2 linked regions of the Azotobacter salinestris genome follow. Each later gene encodes a partner of the first gene's protein in a complex. Links are inferred from orthologs where the notes say so. Each region holds a gene or a part of one and is shown on either strand. Other genes may lie near its edges. The genes, in order: trxA and trxB.

Region 1 (8,061 bases):
CGACGAGCGCAACATGGGCGAGCGCCTGGCCCTGCGCAACCTGCTCAGCGACCTACGCGACCAGGGCCAGATGGGCGGTGGCCAGCCGCCCTATGGCGAGCGCGAGCGGCAAGCCTTCGCCAACACGCTGGATCGCCTGCTCGTGCGTCTGAGCCGCTGACCGGTCAGGCCAGTTCGAGAACGCGGTCGACCAGCTTGTTGATGCCGCTGGCGGCTTCGCTGATCGACTTGGCGAGCATGTAGGCCGGGGTGGTGACCAGCTTGCGCTGGGGATCGACGACGATCTCGTCCACCGCGCAGTTCTCGTGCTGGGCGCCCATCCTGGTCAGGGTGGCGGCGGTGTCCGGGTCATTGCCGATGGTGCAGACCACGCCGGGGCCGTAGATCCTGGCCGCCAGCGCCGGTGCGATGCAGATCAGGCCCACCGGCTTGCCGGCCTGAGCGAAGGCCTGGGCGAAGGCCAGCACGTCGGGCTGCACCGTGCAGTCGGCACCGCTGACCGCGAAGTCGGAGAGGTTCTTCGCCGCGCCGAAACCGCCGGGCAGAATCAACGCATCGAAGGCCTCGACCTTGCCTTCGCGGACATCCTTGATGTTGCCGCGGGCCAGGCGTGCTGCTTCCACCAGCACGTTGCGACTCTCCTGGGTTTCTTCGCCGCGGTAGTGGTCGATCACATGCAGTTGCGGAACGTTCGGCGCGAAGCACTGCACCTGGGCGCCGCGCTGGTCGAGGCGCAGCAGGGTGAGCACGCTCTCGTAGATTTCCGAGCCGTCGTAGACGCCGCAGCCCGAGAGGATGACGGCAACCTTCTTGTTCATGGGACCTCCTGAGATGGGCCGGGCTCGCGTGCGTGCGACAGATCCCGGCATAACAGCTGATGAAGAGGGCACTGCCCATCCGCGGGATGAGAGGCCATGGGCCAATCCTAGCCGTTCGCTGCCTGGAGCGACATGCCGGCGATGTGGCCCGGATGGCTTCGAAGCCCTGCGGTGGGCTCGGGAGCGGGCTTTGTGGCGCACTCCCGGGCAAAGTGCTGGCCCTCGGCGACAGGGCTGGCGACAATGGGGCATGGAGCGGCGAGCGGTCAGCACTCGCGTTCCGATCGTCATATTTCGGTCATCTGCTGGGCTTATAACTGTCACACTGCGCCCGCCTGCCCGGGTCCTGGAGTCCGCCGTGAGCTTTACCCCCGCCAATCGCCTGTTCCCTGCCACCCGCCTACGCCGCAACCGCTGCGACGAATTTTCCCGCCGCCTGGTGCGCGAGAGCGTGCTCACCACCAACGATCTGATCCTGCCGGTATTCGTGCTCGACGGCGAGAATCGCCGCGAGGCGGTGCCCTCGATGCCGGGCGTCGAGCGCCTGAGCATCGACCTGCTGCTCGAGGAGGCCGAGGCGTGCGTGGCCCTGGGGATTCCGGCGCTGGCGCTGTTCCCGGTGACCCCGCCCGAGAAGAAATCGCTGGATGCCGCCGAGGCCTGGAATCCCGAGGGCATCGCCCAGCGCGCCACCCGTGCCCTGCGCCAGCGCTTTCCGGAGCTGGGGATCATCACCGACGTGGCCCTGGATCCCTTCACCACCCACGGACAGGATGGCATCCTCGACGAGCATGGCTACGTGCAGAACGACGTCACCGTCGATGCGCTGGTCAGGCAGGCGCTCTCCCATGCTGAGGCCGGCGCCCAGGTGGTGGCGCCCTCGGACATGATGGACGGTCGCATTCAGGCGATCCGCGAGGCCCTGGAGCTGGCCGGACACCCGAACGTGCGCATCATGGCCTACTCGGCCAAGTACGCCAGCGCCTACTACGGTCCGTTCCGCGATGCCGTGGGCTCCGCCGGCAACCTCGGCAAGGGCAGCAAGAACACCTACCAGATGGACCCGGCCAACGGCGACGAGGCCCTGCACGAGGTGGCGCTGGACCTGGCCGAGGGGGCCGACATGGTGATGGTCAAGCCGGGCATGCCCTACCTGGACGTGGTCCGCCGGGTGAAGGACGAATTCCGTGTGCCGACCTTCGCCTACCAGGTCAGCGGCGAGTACGCCATGCACATGGCGGCGATCCAGAACGGCTGGCTGGGCGAGGCGGTGATCCTCGAGTCCCTGGTCGCCTTCAAGCGCGCCGGGGCCGATGGCATCCTCACCTACTTCGCCAGGCGTGCGGCGGAACTGCTAAAACAAGGGCATTGATTTTCCCGGGAAGTGCAGATGAACACTGAAGGTCTCAACGACAACGCCTTGCTCGAAGCCGAACCGGCAGACGAGGCACTCGCCCGGCTCCAGAAGGCGGAGCCCGGCAAGGAAGCGGCGCCCGTCCAGGATGAGCCGGTCCCGGAGGCGCTGTCCGCGCCGGTGCCGAGTCTGGACGACACCAGCCTGTACATCCATCGCGAGCTGTCCCAGCTGCAGTTCAATGCCCGCGTGCTGGCGCAGGCGCTGGACGAGTCTTATCCGCTGCTCGAGCGGCTGAAGTTCCTGTTGATCTTCTCCGGCAATCTCGACGAGTTCTTCCAGATCCGCGTCGCCGGCCTGAAGAAGCAGGTCGCCTTCGCCCGCGAACTGGCCGGCGCCGATGGCCTGCAGCCGCATCAGGCGCTGCCCTGGATCAGCGAGCAGGTGCATGAGCTGGTGGCCCGCCAGTACGCCATCCTCAACGAGGTGCTGCTGCCCGAGTTGGTCCGCCACCAGATCAACTTCATCCGTCGCCGCAACTGGACTGCCAAGGTCAAGGCCTGGGTGCGTCGCTACTTCCGCGAGGAGATCGCACCGATCATCACGCCGATCGGCCTCGATCCGACGCACCCCTTCCCGCTGCTGGTGAACAAGAGCCTGAACTTCATCGTCGAGCTGGAGGGGCTGGATGCCTTCGGTCGCGATTCCGGGCTGGCGATACTGCCGGCGCCGCGCCTGCTGCCGCGAGTGATCCGCATTCCGGAAGAGGTGGGCGGTCCCGGCGACAACTTCGTCTTCCTTTCCTCGATGATCCACGCCCATGCCGACGACCTGTTCCAGGGCATGAAGGTCAAGGGCTGCTACCAGTTCCGCCTGACCCGCAACGCCGACCTGTCGGTGGACGAGGATGTCGAGGACCTGGCCCGCGCCCTGCGCGGCGAGCTGTATTCCCGGCGCTTCGGCGATGCGGTGCGGCTGGAGGTGGTGGACACCTGTCCGCAGCACCTGACCGGCTACCTGCTCAAGCAATTCGGCCTGTCCGAAGCGGAGATGTACCGGGTCGACGGCCCGGTCAACCTGACCCGCCTGTTCAGCATCACCAGCCTGGACAGCCATCCCGAGCTGCAGCATGCCCCCTTCACCCCGGTGATTCCCAAGGCGCTGCAGAACAGCGAGAACATGTTCAGCGTGATCGGCAGGCAGGACATGCTGCTGCTGCATCCCTTCGAGTCCTTCACGCCGGTGGTCGACCTGTTGCGCCAGGCGGCCAAGGACCCTCACGTGCTAGCAATCAAGCAGACGCTGTACCGCTCCGGGGCCAATTCGGAGATCGTCGATGCCCTGGTGGAGGCGGCGCGCAACGGCAAGGAGGTCACCGCGGTGGTCGAGCTGCGCGCGCGCTTCGATGAGGAGTCCAACCTGCAGCTGGCCAGCCGCCTGCAGCAGGCGGGCGCGGTGGTCATCTACGGGGTGGTCGGCTTCAAGACCCACGCCAAGATGATGCTGATCCTGCGCCGCGAGAACGGCGAGCTGCGCCGCTACGCGCACCTCGGAACCGGCAACTACCACACCGCCAACGCCCGCCTGTACACGGACTACAGTCTGCTGACCGCCGACGTGGCGCTGTGCGAGGACGTCTCCAAGCTGTTCAACCAACTGATCGGCATGGGCAAGACCCTGCGCATGAAGAAGCTCTTGCATGCGCCCTTCACCCTGAAGAAGGCCCTGCTCGACATGATCGCCCGCGAGACTCAGCATGCCAGCGAGGGTCGGCCGGCGCACATCATCATCAAGGTCAACGCCCTGACCGATGCGAAGATGATCCGGGCGCTTTACAAGGCCAGCCAGACCGGCGTGCGGGTCGATCTGATCGTGCGCGGCATGTGCTGCCTGCGCCCGGGCATCCTGGGCGTCTCGCACAACATCCAGGTGCGCTCGATCATCGGCCGCTTCCTCGAGCACGCGCGGGTGTTCTACTTCCTCAACGACGGCGAGGAGAAGCTCTACCTGTCCAGCGCCGACTGGATGGAGCGCAATCTCGACCGGCGGGTCGAGACCTGCTTCCCGGTCGAGGGCAAGAAGCTGATGCTGCGGGTGAAGAAGGAACTGGAGGCCTACCTCGGCGACAACACCCACAGCTGGCAGCTGCAGCCCGACGGCAGCTACCTGCGCAACAGCCCGAGCGGCAACCAGAACCCGCGCAGCGTGCAGGCCATGCTGCTGGAGAAGCTGAGCAGCCCCACGCTCGGTACCCGCTGAGGATGCGCGGCGGGGGCGCCGAGTGGCGGCTCCGCCGCCAGTGCTTCAGCGGACCTGGATGCCGTAGCCGACCCGCGCCAGCCATTCGGCCTCCTGGGCGAAGTCGGCCTGGGTCAGCGGGTTGGCGTTCAGCCAGCCCTCGGGGAAGATCAGCTCCAGCGCGCGCTCGCTGGCGCGGAACTGCACCTTGGGCATCTCCTGGGTGCCACGGATGTGGTGGAAGAGGATCGCGACGCGCAGCAGGATGCACAGTCGCACCAGCTTGTCGCCATCGTCGCTGCTGAATTCGCTGAACTTGTCCCGCGGGATGTTGCGCCGGTGGCCGCGGACCAGCAGGGCGAGCATCTGCTGATCCTTGCGCGAGAAGCCGGCCAGGTCGGAATGCTCGATCAGGTAGGCGCCGTGCTTGTGGTAGTGGTAGTGGGCGATATCCAGGCCGATCTCGTGCACCCGCGCCGCCCAACTCAGCAGTTCACGATGGTTCTCATCCTCCAGACCCCAGGCGGCGGCGACCTGCTCCAGCGCCGAGAGTGCCTTGGCCTCGACCCGTGCGGCCTGCTCCACGTCGACGCGATAGCGCTCCATCAGCGAGACGAGGGTGCGCTCGCGGACGTCCTCGTGATGGTGACGGCCGAGCAGGTCGTAGAGCACGCCTTCGCGCAGGGCGCCGTCCGAGTAGGTCATCGTCTGCAGCTGCAGGGCGTCGAATACCGCCTCCAGGATCGCCAGGCCGGCGGGAAAAATGGCCCGACGGTCTGCCTTGATGCCGTCCATGTCCAGCTTTTCCACGTCGCCGAGCTTGAACAGCCTGCGTTTCAGCCAGGCGATGCCCTCGGCGGTCACCTCGCCATTGCTGTGCCCGTCACCCTGAATCGCTAGGCCGACCGCACGGATGGTTCCCGAGGAGCCCACCGCCTCCTGCCAGCCGAGGCGCTGCAGGGCATTCTCGATGGACATCAGCTCCAGGCGTGCCGCGGTATAGGCTTGGGCATAGCGGGCCGGGGTGATCTTGCCGTCGGCGAAATGGGTGCGGGTATAGCTGACGCTGCCCATCTGCAGGCTTTCGCGCAGCAACGGCTCGAAGTTCTCGCCAATGATGAATTCCGTGCTTCCGCCGCCGATATCCACGACCAGTCGCTTGCCGGCAGCGGCCGGCAGGGTGTGGGAGACGCCGAGATAGATCAGGCGTGCCTCCTCGCGACCGGAGATCAGTTCCACCGGGTGCCCGAGTATCTCGTTCGCGCGGCGGATGAATTCGTTGCGATTGCGCGCCTCGCGCAGGGCGTTGGTGGCGACGATGCGCACCGCCCCCTTCGGCATGCCGTTGATCAGTTGGGCGAAGCGGCGCAGGCAGTCGAGCCCGCGCTGCATCGCCTCCTCGCTGAGCTGGTGCTGGTCGTCGAGCCCCGCGCCCAGCTGGACCTTCTCGCCCAGGCGCTCGAGCGGGCGGATCTCGGTCCGGTCGGGCTTGGCCAGTACCATGTGGAAGCTGTTGGAGCCAAGGTCGATGGCGGCAATCAGGGGAAAGCTCTCGGCTTGGGTTTTTGGCATGTCAGGTGTCTCGATGGCAGAACCGCGCCGTTCGGCCACGGGGGAGCAGTTGTACCAGTTTACGGATGAAGGGTCCAAGGCAGCTTGTGCGATAGGCGGCCTATTATAAGACTTGATGCCGGTCGGGGACGATGCGCCCGAATGTCCCTTGGCGGAGGTGCGCAGGGTGACGGGCAGGCGGGCCCGGAGCATGGCCTTGTGCGACCGGGTGCCGACCTGCAGCCGGGCGCCCTTTTTGCACTCCTGGAGCCTGAAGGCGGGGCAGGGCGGCGCGCTCGCCTTCCTGTGCCGACCAATGCGGGCTATCATGTTCGGAAATTTGTGCTTCCGACCACGGAGATTTTCCATGAGCGAACTCATCACCAACGTCAGCGACGCCAGCTTCGAGCAGGATGTGCTTCAGGCCGAGGGGCCGGTGCTTGTCGACTATTGGGCCGAATGGTGCGGGCCGTGCAAGATGATCGCCCCTGTGCTCAACGAAATCGCCAAGGATTACGAAGGCCGGCTGAAGATCTGCAAGCTCAACATCGATGAAAACCAGGGCACTCCGGCGAAGTACGGCGTGCGCGGCATTCCGACCCTGATGCTGTTCAAGGGTGGCAACGTCGAGGCGACCAAGGTGGGCGCCCTGTCCAAGTCGCAGCTGGCCGCCTTTCTCGACAGCAATATCTGAGCTCGCCTGCCAAGCGCATCCTGAGCTCCCGGGCCGGCTGGAAGCATGAAAGCCAGGGCGGGCTCGGTCCCGTGGTCCCGAGCCCGGCGGGTTGTGTGTGGCAAGAAAGGCGGAGAGCGGCCTGTTCGCCGGATCCGGGGTCGCAGTTTTTATCGTGCGAGGCTGGACGCACCTTTTTCGGGGTGTTAGATTCGGCTCTCGCAGCGAATTTAACGCTGTCCTCCGTCAGTCGTCGCCGACGCATCTCTTTAGAACAAGTACAGCGATCCGATCGCCTTCCCTGCGGCGCGGCTTTCCCAAGCTCAACGCTTTCTGCCCCCCTTATCGTCTTATGAATCTGACCGAACTCAAGCAAAAGCCTATTACCGAACTGCTGGAAATGGCCGAACAGATGGGCCTGGAGAACATGGCCCGTTCGCGCAAGCAGGATGTGATTTTCTCCCTGCTGAAGAAGCATGCGAAAAGCGGCGAGGAAATCTCCGGTGATGGCGTGCTGGAGATCCTTCAGGACGGCTTCGGATTCCTGCGCAGCGCGGACTCCTCCTACCTGGCCGGCCCGGACGACATCTACGTCTCGCCGAGCCAGATCCGCCGCTTCAACCTGCGCACCGGCGACACCATCGTCGGCAAGATCCGTCCGCCGAAGGAGGGCGAGCGCTACTTCGCACTGCTCAAGGTCGACTCGATCAACTTCGACCGGCCGGAAAACGCGAAGAACAAGATTCTCTTCGAGAACCTCACCCCGCTGTTCCCCAATGCCCGTCTCACCATGGAGGCCGGCAACGGCTCCACCGAAGACCTCACCGGCCGCGTGATCGACCTCTGCGCGCCGATCGGCAAGGGGCAGCGTGGTCTGATCGTCGCGCCGCCGAAGGCCGGCAAGACGATCATGCTGCAGAACATCGCCAGCAACATCACGCGCAACAACCCGGAAGTGCACCTGATCGTCCTGCTGATCGACGAGCGCCCGGAGGAGGTGACCGAGATGCAGCGCACCGTGCGCGGCGAAGTGGTCGCCTCCACCTTCGACGAGCCGCCGACCCGCCATGTGCAGGTCGCCGAGATGGTCATCGAGAAGGCCAAGCGCCTGGTCGAGCACAAGAAGGACGTGGTGATTCTGCTCGACTCCATCACCCGTCTGGCGCGTGCCTACAACACCGTGATTCCCAGCTCCGGCAAGGTGCTCACCGGCGGTGTCGACGCCCATGCCCTGGAGAAGCCCAAGCGTTTCTTCGGCGCCGCGCGCAACATCGAGGAGGGCGGCAGCCTGACCATCCTCGCCACCGCCCTGGTGGAAACCGGCTCGAAGATGGACGAGGTGATCTACGAGGAGTTCAAGGGCACCGGCAACCTGGAACTGCAGCTCGACCGGCGCATCGCCGAGAAGCGCGTGTTCCCGGCGATCA
Region 2 (7,169 bases), 2.8 Mb from region 1 along the record:
CGCGGCGGGCGAGGTACAGCGGATCGCAGCCGCCATCGAGCATTCGCGCGAACCAGTAGAGCGCGGCATCGGGATTCGAGCCGCGCACTGACTTGTGCAGCGCGGAAATCTGATCGTAGAAGGCCTCGCCGCCCTTGTCGAAACGCCGGCGGCTGTCGCCCAGCAGATTGCCGAGCAGCTCGACACCGATCGTCTCGCCATCCTCGACCAGATCGGCGGCGTTCTCCAGCAGATTGAGCAGGCGCCGTCCGTCGCCGTCGGCTGCCGCCAGCAGCGTCTGGAGACCGTCCTCCGGCAGGCTCAGGCGGCGTCCTCCCAGCCCGCGCTCCTCGCCCAGGGCGCGCCCGGCCAGCCGGCGCAGGGCCGCCTCGTCCAGACTCTTAAGCACGTAGACGCGGGCCCGCGAGAGCAGCGCATTGTTCAACTCGAAGGAGGGGTTCTCGGTGGTGGCGCCGATGAAGACCAGGGTGCCGTCTTCCACGTACGGCAGGAAGGCGTCCTGTTGCGACTTGTTGAAGCGGTGCACCTCGTCGACGAAGAGGATCGTTCGCCGGCCGTGCTGGGCCGCCTGCTGACGCGCGACTTCGACCGCCTGGCGAATCTCCCTGACGCCGGCAAGCACCGCGGAGATTGTCTCGAAATGCGCGTCAGTGACTTTCGCCAGCAGCCGCGCCAGGGTGGTCTTGCCGACCCCGGGCGGCCCCCAGAAGATCATCGAATGCAGGGCACCCTGCTCCAGCGCCTCGCGCAGCGGCTTGCCACGGGCCAGCAGATGCTCCTGACCGACATATTCGTCCAGGCTGGTCGGGCGCAGACGCGCGGCCAGGGGCTGGGCGGGAGGGTCGGCGCGAAACAGGTCCATGGGCTTGGCCGGATCACTCCTGAATGACGTCGGTGCCTTCCGGCACCTTGAAATCGAACTGCGCGGTATCGAGCAACTGGTTCATCTTCACCCCGAAGAACAGGATGTTGGTACGCTGGCCGACCCCGTCGATCAGTTGCATGTCGTTGACCACACCCTCACGGAAAGACAGGCGCAGGTTGTCGAACAGGGTGTCCTTGGCCTTCGGCTTGAGGATGAAATCCACCACGCCGCCGGCTTCCTTGTGGGTGATCTCGAAATTCTCGCCGATCTTCGAGATATCGCCGGAGAGCAGCAGTGCCGGGGTATGGGTCAGGCGCTGGTCGAGGCTGCGGATGGTCACCTGCTCCAGGTCCGGGTCGTAGAGCCAGACCGTCTTGCCATTGGACACCAGAAGCTGCTCCTGCGGCGCATCGGTATGCCAGCGGAACAGCCCCGGGCGCTTCAGCGCCATCTCGCCGGAGGTTTCCTGCAACTGGGTGCCGGAGCCGTCGAGGGTGAGCTGGGAGAAGCGCGCGGTCAGGGTCTGTGCCCGGTCAAGCAACTGGGTCAGGCGCTGGATCGAGCGCTCGTCGGCCTGCGCCGGCAGCAGGACGAAAGTGACAGCGGACAGCAACAGCATGCGGAAAAGGCGCATGACAATCCTCATGGGAGCGTTGGGAAATCAGTCGCGAACCGGTGCGGGAGCGATTACTTCCCGCGAGCCGTTGGTGTTCATCGAGGACACCACACCCGCCATCTCCATGGCTTCGATCATCCGTGCCGCGCGGTTATAGCCGATTTTCAGCTTGCGCTGTACCGCCGAGATCGAGGCGCGCCGACTTTCCGTCACGAAGCGCACGGCCTCGTCGTACAGCGGATCCTCCTCGCTGCCCTCGCCGCCATCGCTGCCGCCCTCGAAGCCAATGCCGCTCTCCTCGGCGCCGGCGAGAATATCCTCGACGTAGTCCGGCGCACCGCGCTGTTTCCAGGCCTCGACGACGCGATGCACCTCGTCGTCGGAGACGAAGGCGCCGTGCACGCGGATCGGCAGACCGGTACCGGGCGGCAGGTAGAGCATGTCGCCGTGGCCGAGCAGCTGCTCGGCGCCGCCCTGGTCGAGGATGGTGCGCGAATCGATCTTGCTCGATACCTGGAAGGCCATGCGGGTCGGGATATTGGCCTTGATCAGGCCGGTGATCACATCCACCGAGGGGCGCTGGGTCGCCAGGATCAGGTGGATGCCGGCGGCCCGGGCCTTCTGGGCGATGCGCGCGATCAGTTCCTCGACCTTCTTGCCGACGATCATCATCATGTCGGCGAACTCGTCGACCACCACCACGATGGTCGGCAGCGGCTGTAGCAGCGGCGGCTCGTCGTCCATGCTCTCGCGTCGATACAGCGGATCATAGAGCGGTGTGCCGGCCTCCTCGGCATCCTTCACCTTGCGGTTGAAGCCGGCCAGGTTGCGCACGCCCATGGCCGCCATCAGCTTGTAGCGGCGCTCCATCTCGGCCACGCTCCAGCGCAGGGCGTTGGCCGCCTCCTTCATGTCGGTCACCACCGGACAGAGCAGATGGGGAATGCCCTCGTAGATCGACAGCTCGAGCATCTTCGGGTCGATCATGATCAGGCGCGCCTCTTGAGGCGTCGACTTGAAGAGAATCGACAGGATCATCGCGTTGACCCCGACCGACTTGCCGGAACCGGTGGTACCGGCCACCAGCAGGTGGGGCATCTTCGCCAGGTCGGCAATGATCGGCTTGCCGCCGATGTCGTGGCCCAGCGCCAGAGTGACCGGAGACTTGGCCTCCTCGTACTCGGTGGACATCAGCACCTCGGAGAAGCGCACGATCTGCCGGTCCTCGTTGGGCACTTCGATGCCCACCGTGGTCTTGCCGGGAATGACCTCGACTACCCGCACGCTGATCATCGCCATCGAACGGGCCAGGTCTTTGGCCAGGTTGGAAATCCGGCTGACCTTGACGCCCGGAGCCAGCTGGATCTCGAAGCGAGTGATCACCGGGCCTGGATGTACGGACTCGACGCGCACCTCGACGCCGAATTCCTTGAGCTTGATCTCGAGCAGACGAGACAACGCCTCAAGCGACTCGGCCGAGTAGTCCTGCGACTTCTCCTCGGGAGCATCCAGCAGGGAAAGCGGTGGCAGGGTTCCCTCCAGGACAGTGTCGACGAGCGAAGCGGGCCTTTCCCGAAACGCGGATACGGGCACAGGTTGCGGTCGGGGCTCCATGGCGAGGGTTTCCGAGAGCGGCGTGATGACCGGTGCCGGCCGACGCTCCGGCTCGGCTACAGGCCGGATCGTGGAGACCAGCTCCGGCTCGCTGCGTGGCTGGCGCTCGACAGCCGGTGTCGTGAGCGCAGGCTTGGGCTCGTCGAAACGCGGGGGAGCGGCTGACGACGTTTCCTCGAAAGCGTCCTGCTGGAAGTCCAGCGACAGGCCGTCGAACTCATTGAACTCCTCGGACCAGGCCGGGACCGTCTCGGGTTCGTTGCGAGGCTGATGGTTTGGCGTGGCGGGCTCAAGGTCGACACGGGGCTGCTGAGGCGTAGCCAGCCCGGGCTCGATACGGGACTTGAGCGAAGCGACCTCGGGCTCGACGCGCGGCTTGGGCATCTCGATCCCTGGCTCGATACGAGGCCTGGGCGTGGCAACTTCAGGCTCGATGCGTGGCTTCGGCGCTGCGCCCATGAGCTCGCTACGAGGCTTGCGCGACGGGGAGGACTCCGGCGGACGCTGGAATCTGGCCGGAACATCCACGATGGCTGCGGTGCGGCGCCGAGCTGCAGGCTTGATCGTGGCCGGCTCTTCGTGCACCTCGACCAGCGGCTCCGCGATGCGCGGTTCGGCCACCTGGAACGACTCGCCCCTAGGCTCATCGGCCATGCGGGGCTTGACCGGTCTCTCGGCTTCGCGCAGCTGGGCAACCAGTCGTCTGCGCTCGGCCAGGGTCCCCCACCAACGCCCGACGGCGCCCTGCACCAACTCGAACAAATCGAGGGTGATCTTGCCAGTCAGATCCATGACCCTGAACCAGGACAGATCGGCGAACACTGTCAGTCCGAAAAGGAACAGCGAGAGGAACATCAGCGTGCTGCCCTGCACGTTGAGCGCGTCCAGAGCGAGTTTGCCTAAAACCGAGCCCAAGGCACCGCCGGTAGAGGCTGGCAGATCAGTGGCGGAATGGAAATGAATGTACGCCAGCGCGGAGCCCGCAGGGATCAGGATCGCCAGGCCGGTCAGGCGCCATGAAAACAGCCAGCCATTCCAAGGCCAAGGCTCATGACGTGCCCGGAACGCCTGAGCCGTCTTGATCACCAGCAGCAGGGGAAAGAGGTAGGCGAAATAGCCAAGGGCCATGAACAGGATGTCGGCGAGCCAGGCGCCTGCCCGACCCGCAGAATTCTGCACCTGCGCCACATTGCTGCTGTGACTCCAGCCGGGATCGGACGAATCGTAGCTCAGCAGCGCCATCCAGAGGTACAGGCAGAGCGCACTCAAGGCGATCAGGGCACCTTCCTTGAGGCGTGAACTCAGCTGTTGCTGCCACGCCGGAAGCCGTACTTTTGTAGAGGATTTCTTCAAAACGCTTCTTTTCCTGCGCCAACGGCGCGTTCCATCCAGGTTACGTGTCGGTCGAGAGCCAAGCGCACGGCAGCGACGGCTGAGGCCTTAGTTGAGCCACAGTCACGCTCAGTGTTGTAGCCAGACTCAGACTACTCATTTATGAGGAATGAATTCCATGCCTCAAGCCGGATTTCGTCTTTACCGTCTGAGCCTGCCTTCGTGGCGTCCTTGACTCCAGCCTGTCGTCGATACGCCCGGCTATTCCTAGTCAGGAATGACAATACCGGCTCTTTGAGAATCCCCTATTGTACGATTTTGCCTATCCGATGCCATGCAGAGGGCCTTCCTCCCCTTTTTGCCGACCTCTCGTGCTTCGGTGTAGCATAGTCGACCATCATTGCCATGCTGCTTTATTGGAGCATGCATTTTCTTTTGTGACAAAGGCTTACGGGGACTTTTTATGAATGATGTCAAGCATTCGCGGCTGATCATCCTGGGCTCCGGCCCAGCTGGCTATACTGCTGCCGTCTATGCTGCACGCGCCAATCTGAAGCCCCTGCTGATCACCGGCATCCAGCCCGGCGGCCAACTGACCACGACCACCGAAGTGGACAACTGGCCCGGCGACGTCGAAGGCTTGACCGGCCCCGGCCTGATGGAGCGCATGCAGAAACATGCCGAGCGCTTCGACACCGAGATCGCCTACGACCACATCCATACTGCCAAGTTGCAGCAGCGCCCCTTCACCCTGATCGGCGACACTGCGACCTACACCTGTGACGCGCTGATCATCGCCACGGGAGCCTCGGCCCAGTACCTCGGCCTGCCCTCCGAGGAAGCATTCTCCGGCAAGGGCGTTTCCGCCTGCGCCACCTGCGATGGCTTCTTCTATCGCAATCAGGTGGTTTGCGTGATCGGCGGTGGCAATACTGCGGTGGAAGAGGCCTTATATCTGTCAAATATTGCCAAGGAGGTCCACCTGATCCATCGCCGTGACAAGTTGCGCGCCGAGAAGATCCTGCAGGACAAGCTCTTCGAGAAGGCCCGGAACGGCAATATTCGCCTGCATTGGAACCAGACCCTGGACGAAGTGCTCGGCGACGCCTCCGGAGTAACCGGCGTACGCCTGAAGGACACACTGAGCGGGACCACCGAGACGCTGCCCCTGACCGGCGTCTTCATCGCCATCGGTCACAAGCCCAATACAGAACTATTCCAGGGCCAGCTTGAGATGCACGATGGCTACTTGACGATCAAGGGCGGCAGCTCGGGTGATGCCACCGCCACCAGCATCGAAGGCATTTTCGCTGCTGGCGATGTAGCCGACCATGTCTATCGCCAAGCCATCACCTCGGCAGGCGCCGGCTGCATGGCTGCCCTGGATGCCGAGCGCTATCTGGACAGCTGATCGACTCGGCGGGCTTCGGCCCGCCCCTCCTCCATTCATAACTGCTCACACTGCGGCGTCAACATGCTGACTTGTCTGCAACGCGACAGCCTGAACTTCCCCCCCTTGGAGAGAGCCTTGCGCGACCCCAATGGCCTGCTGGCTGTTGGAGGCGACCTCTCGTCCGAACGCCTGATCCAGGCCTACCGGCATGGCTGCTTTCCCTGGTACCAGGCGGGACAACCCATTCTCTGGTGGTCGCCGGACCCACGCACCGTGCTGTTTCCTCATGAGCTGCATGTCTCCCGCAGCCTTCGCAAAGTCCTCCGCCAGGAGCGCTTTCAAGTGTCCTTCGATCGAGACTTTTCCGCCGTGATCGAGGCTTGTGCCGGCCCGCGCGACTATGCCGACGGCACCTGGATAACTCCAGAAATGAGAAAGGCCTATCAGGAGCTTCACCGCCGCGGCATCGCTCACTCGGTTGAAGTCTGGCAGAGCGGCACTCTCGTCGGAGGACTCTATGGCTTGGCGATTGGCCAACTATTCTTTGGCGAGTCCATGTTCAGCCATACCGACAATGCATCCAAGGTTGGCTTTGCAACGCTGGTGAGACGACTCGAGCAATGGGGCTTCGTGCTGATCGACTGCCAGATGCCTACCGAGCACCTGCAGAGCCTTGGCGCCCGCAGCATTCCCCGCACCGAGTTCTCCGACTTTTTGAAACGCCATCTGGACCTGCCGAATACGGCTGACTGGGTCGCCTAGTAGAGGCCCACAGCCTGGCATACACTTGATGAGTGCCGCTGAACGATCACGGCACGCCAAGAGCTTTCCGGGGGTTGATCATGACCGAGCTGGCTCGTCTCAAGTTCTACGCCACGCAACCGCACGCCTGCAGCTATCTGCCCGACGAGCAGGCGACGACCCTGTTCCTTGATCCCAGCCAGCCCATGGACATGCACGTCTATGCGGAGCTCTCAGACCTAGGATTCCGGCGCAGCGGCGATCACCTTTATCGCCCTCATTGCCAGGGCTGCAACGCCTGCATCCCGGCTCGCATCCCTGCCAGGGGCTTCTCACCGAATCGCCAGCAGCGGCGCATCCTGAAACGCAATACAGATCTCTCGGTACGAGCCGTACGCCCCAGCTTCACCGAGGAGTATTACAAACTGTATGCACGCTATATCGAACAGCGCCATGCCGACGGCGATATGCATCCTCCCAATCGAGACCAGTTCTGTACCTTCCTGGTACGCGACCTACCCTTTTCCCGCTTCTACGAGTTTCGCCTTGCCGGGCGCCTGCTGGCCGTCGCCGTGACCGACGTGCTCTCCAACGGCCTTTCAGCGGTC

Evidence for each region.
Region 2: the proteins of trxA (region 1) and trxB are in contact, whole or in part, in a crystal structure (PDB 1F6M), measured with the Escherichia coli proteins. The link is inferred for Azotobacter salinestris from one-to-one orthologs.

The regions. Positions count from the first base shown.
Region 1 is NZ_CP045302.1:3,248,177-3,256,237, forward strand. The notes cover bases 5,215-7,991. They hold trxA (thioredoxin TrxA), read left to right. Parts: upstream 5,215-6,328; coding sequence 6,329-6,655; downstream 6,656-7,991. Other genes in these bases: ppx (exopolyphosphatase), read right to left, coding at 5,215-5,982; rho (transcription termination factor Rho), read left to right, coding at 6,987-7,991. In the rest of the region: GCU53_RS15050 (YaiI/YqxD family protein), read left to right, coding at 1-160; isoprenoid biosynthesis glyoxalase ElbB, read right to left, coding at 165-818; hemB (porphobilinogen synthase), read left to right, coding at 1,177-2,190; ppk1 (polyphosphate kinase 1), read left to right, coding at 2,209-4,431; more of ppx, read right to left, coding at 4,477-5,214; more of rho, read left to right, coding at 7,992-8,061. UniProt on the Escherichia coli protein: Participates in various redox reactions through the reversible oxidation of its active center dithiol to a disulfide and catalyzes dithiol-disulfide exchange reactions.
Region 2 is NZ_CP045302.1:443,482-450,650, forward strand. What follows is about bases 3,925-6,864. They hold trxB (thioredoxin-disulfide reductase), read left to right. Parts: upstream 3,925-4,890; coding sequence 4,891-5,838; downstream 5,839-6,864. Other genes in these bases: GCU53_RS02180 (DNA translocase FtsK), read right to left, coding at 3,925-4,448; aat (leucyl/phenylalanyl-tRNA--protein transferase), read left to right, coding at 5,902-6,582; GCU53_RS02195 (arginyltransferase), read left to right, coding at 6,663-6,864. Also shown: GCU53_RS02170 (replication-associated recombination protein A), read right to left, coding at 1-862; outer membrane lipoprotein periplasmic chaperone LolA, read right to left, coding at 876-1,499; more of GCU53_RS02180, read right to left, coding at 1,527-3,924; more of GCU53_RS02195, read left to right, coding at 6,865-7,169.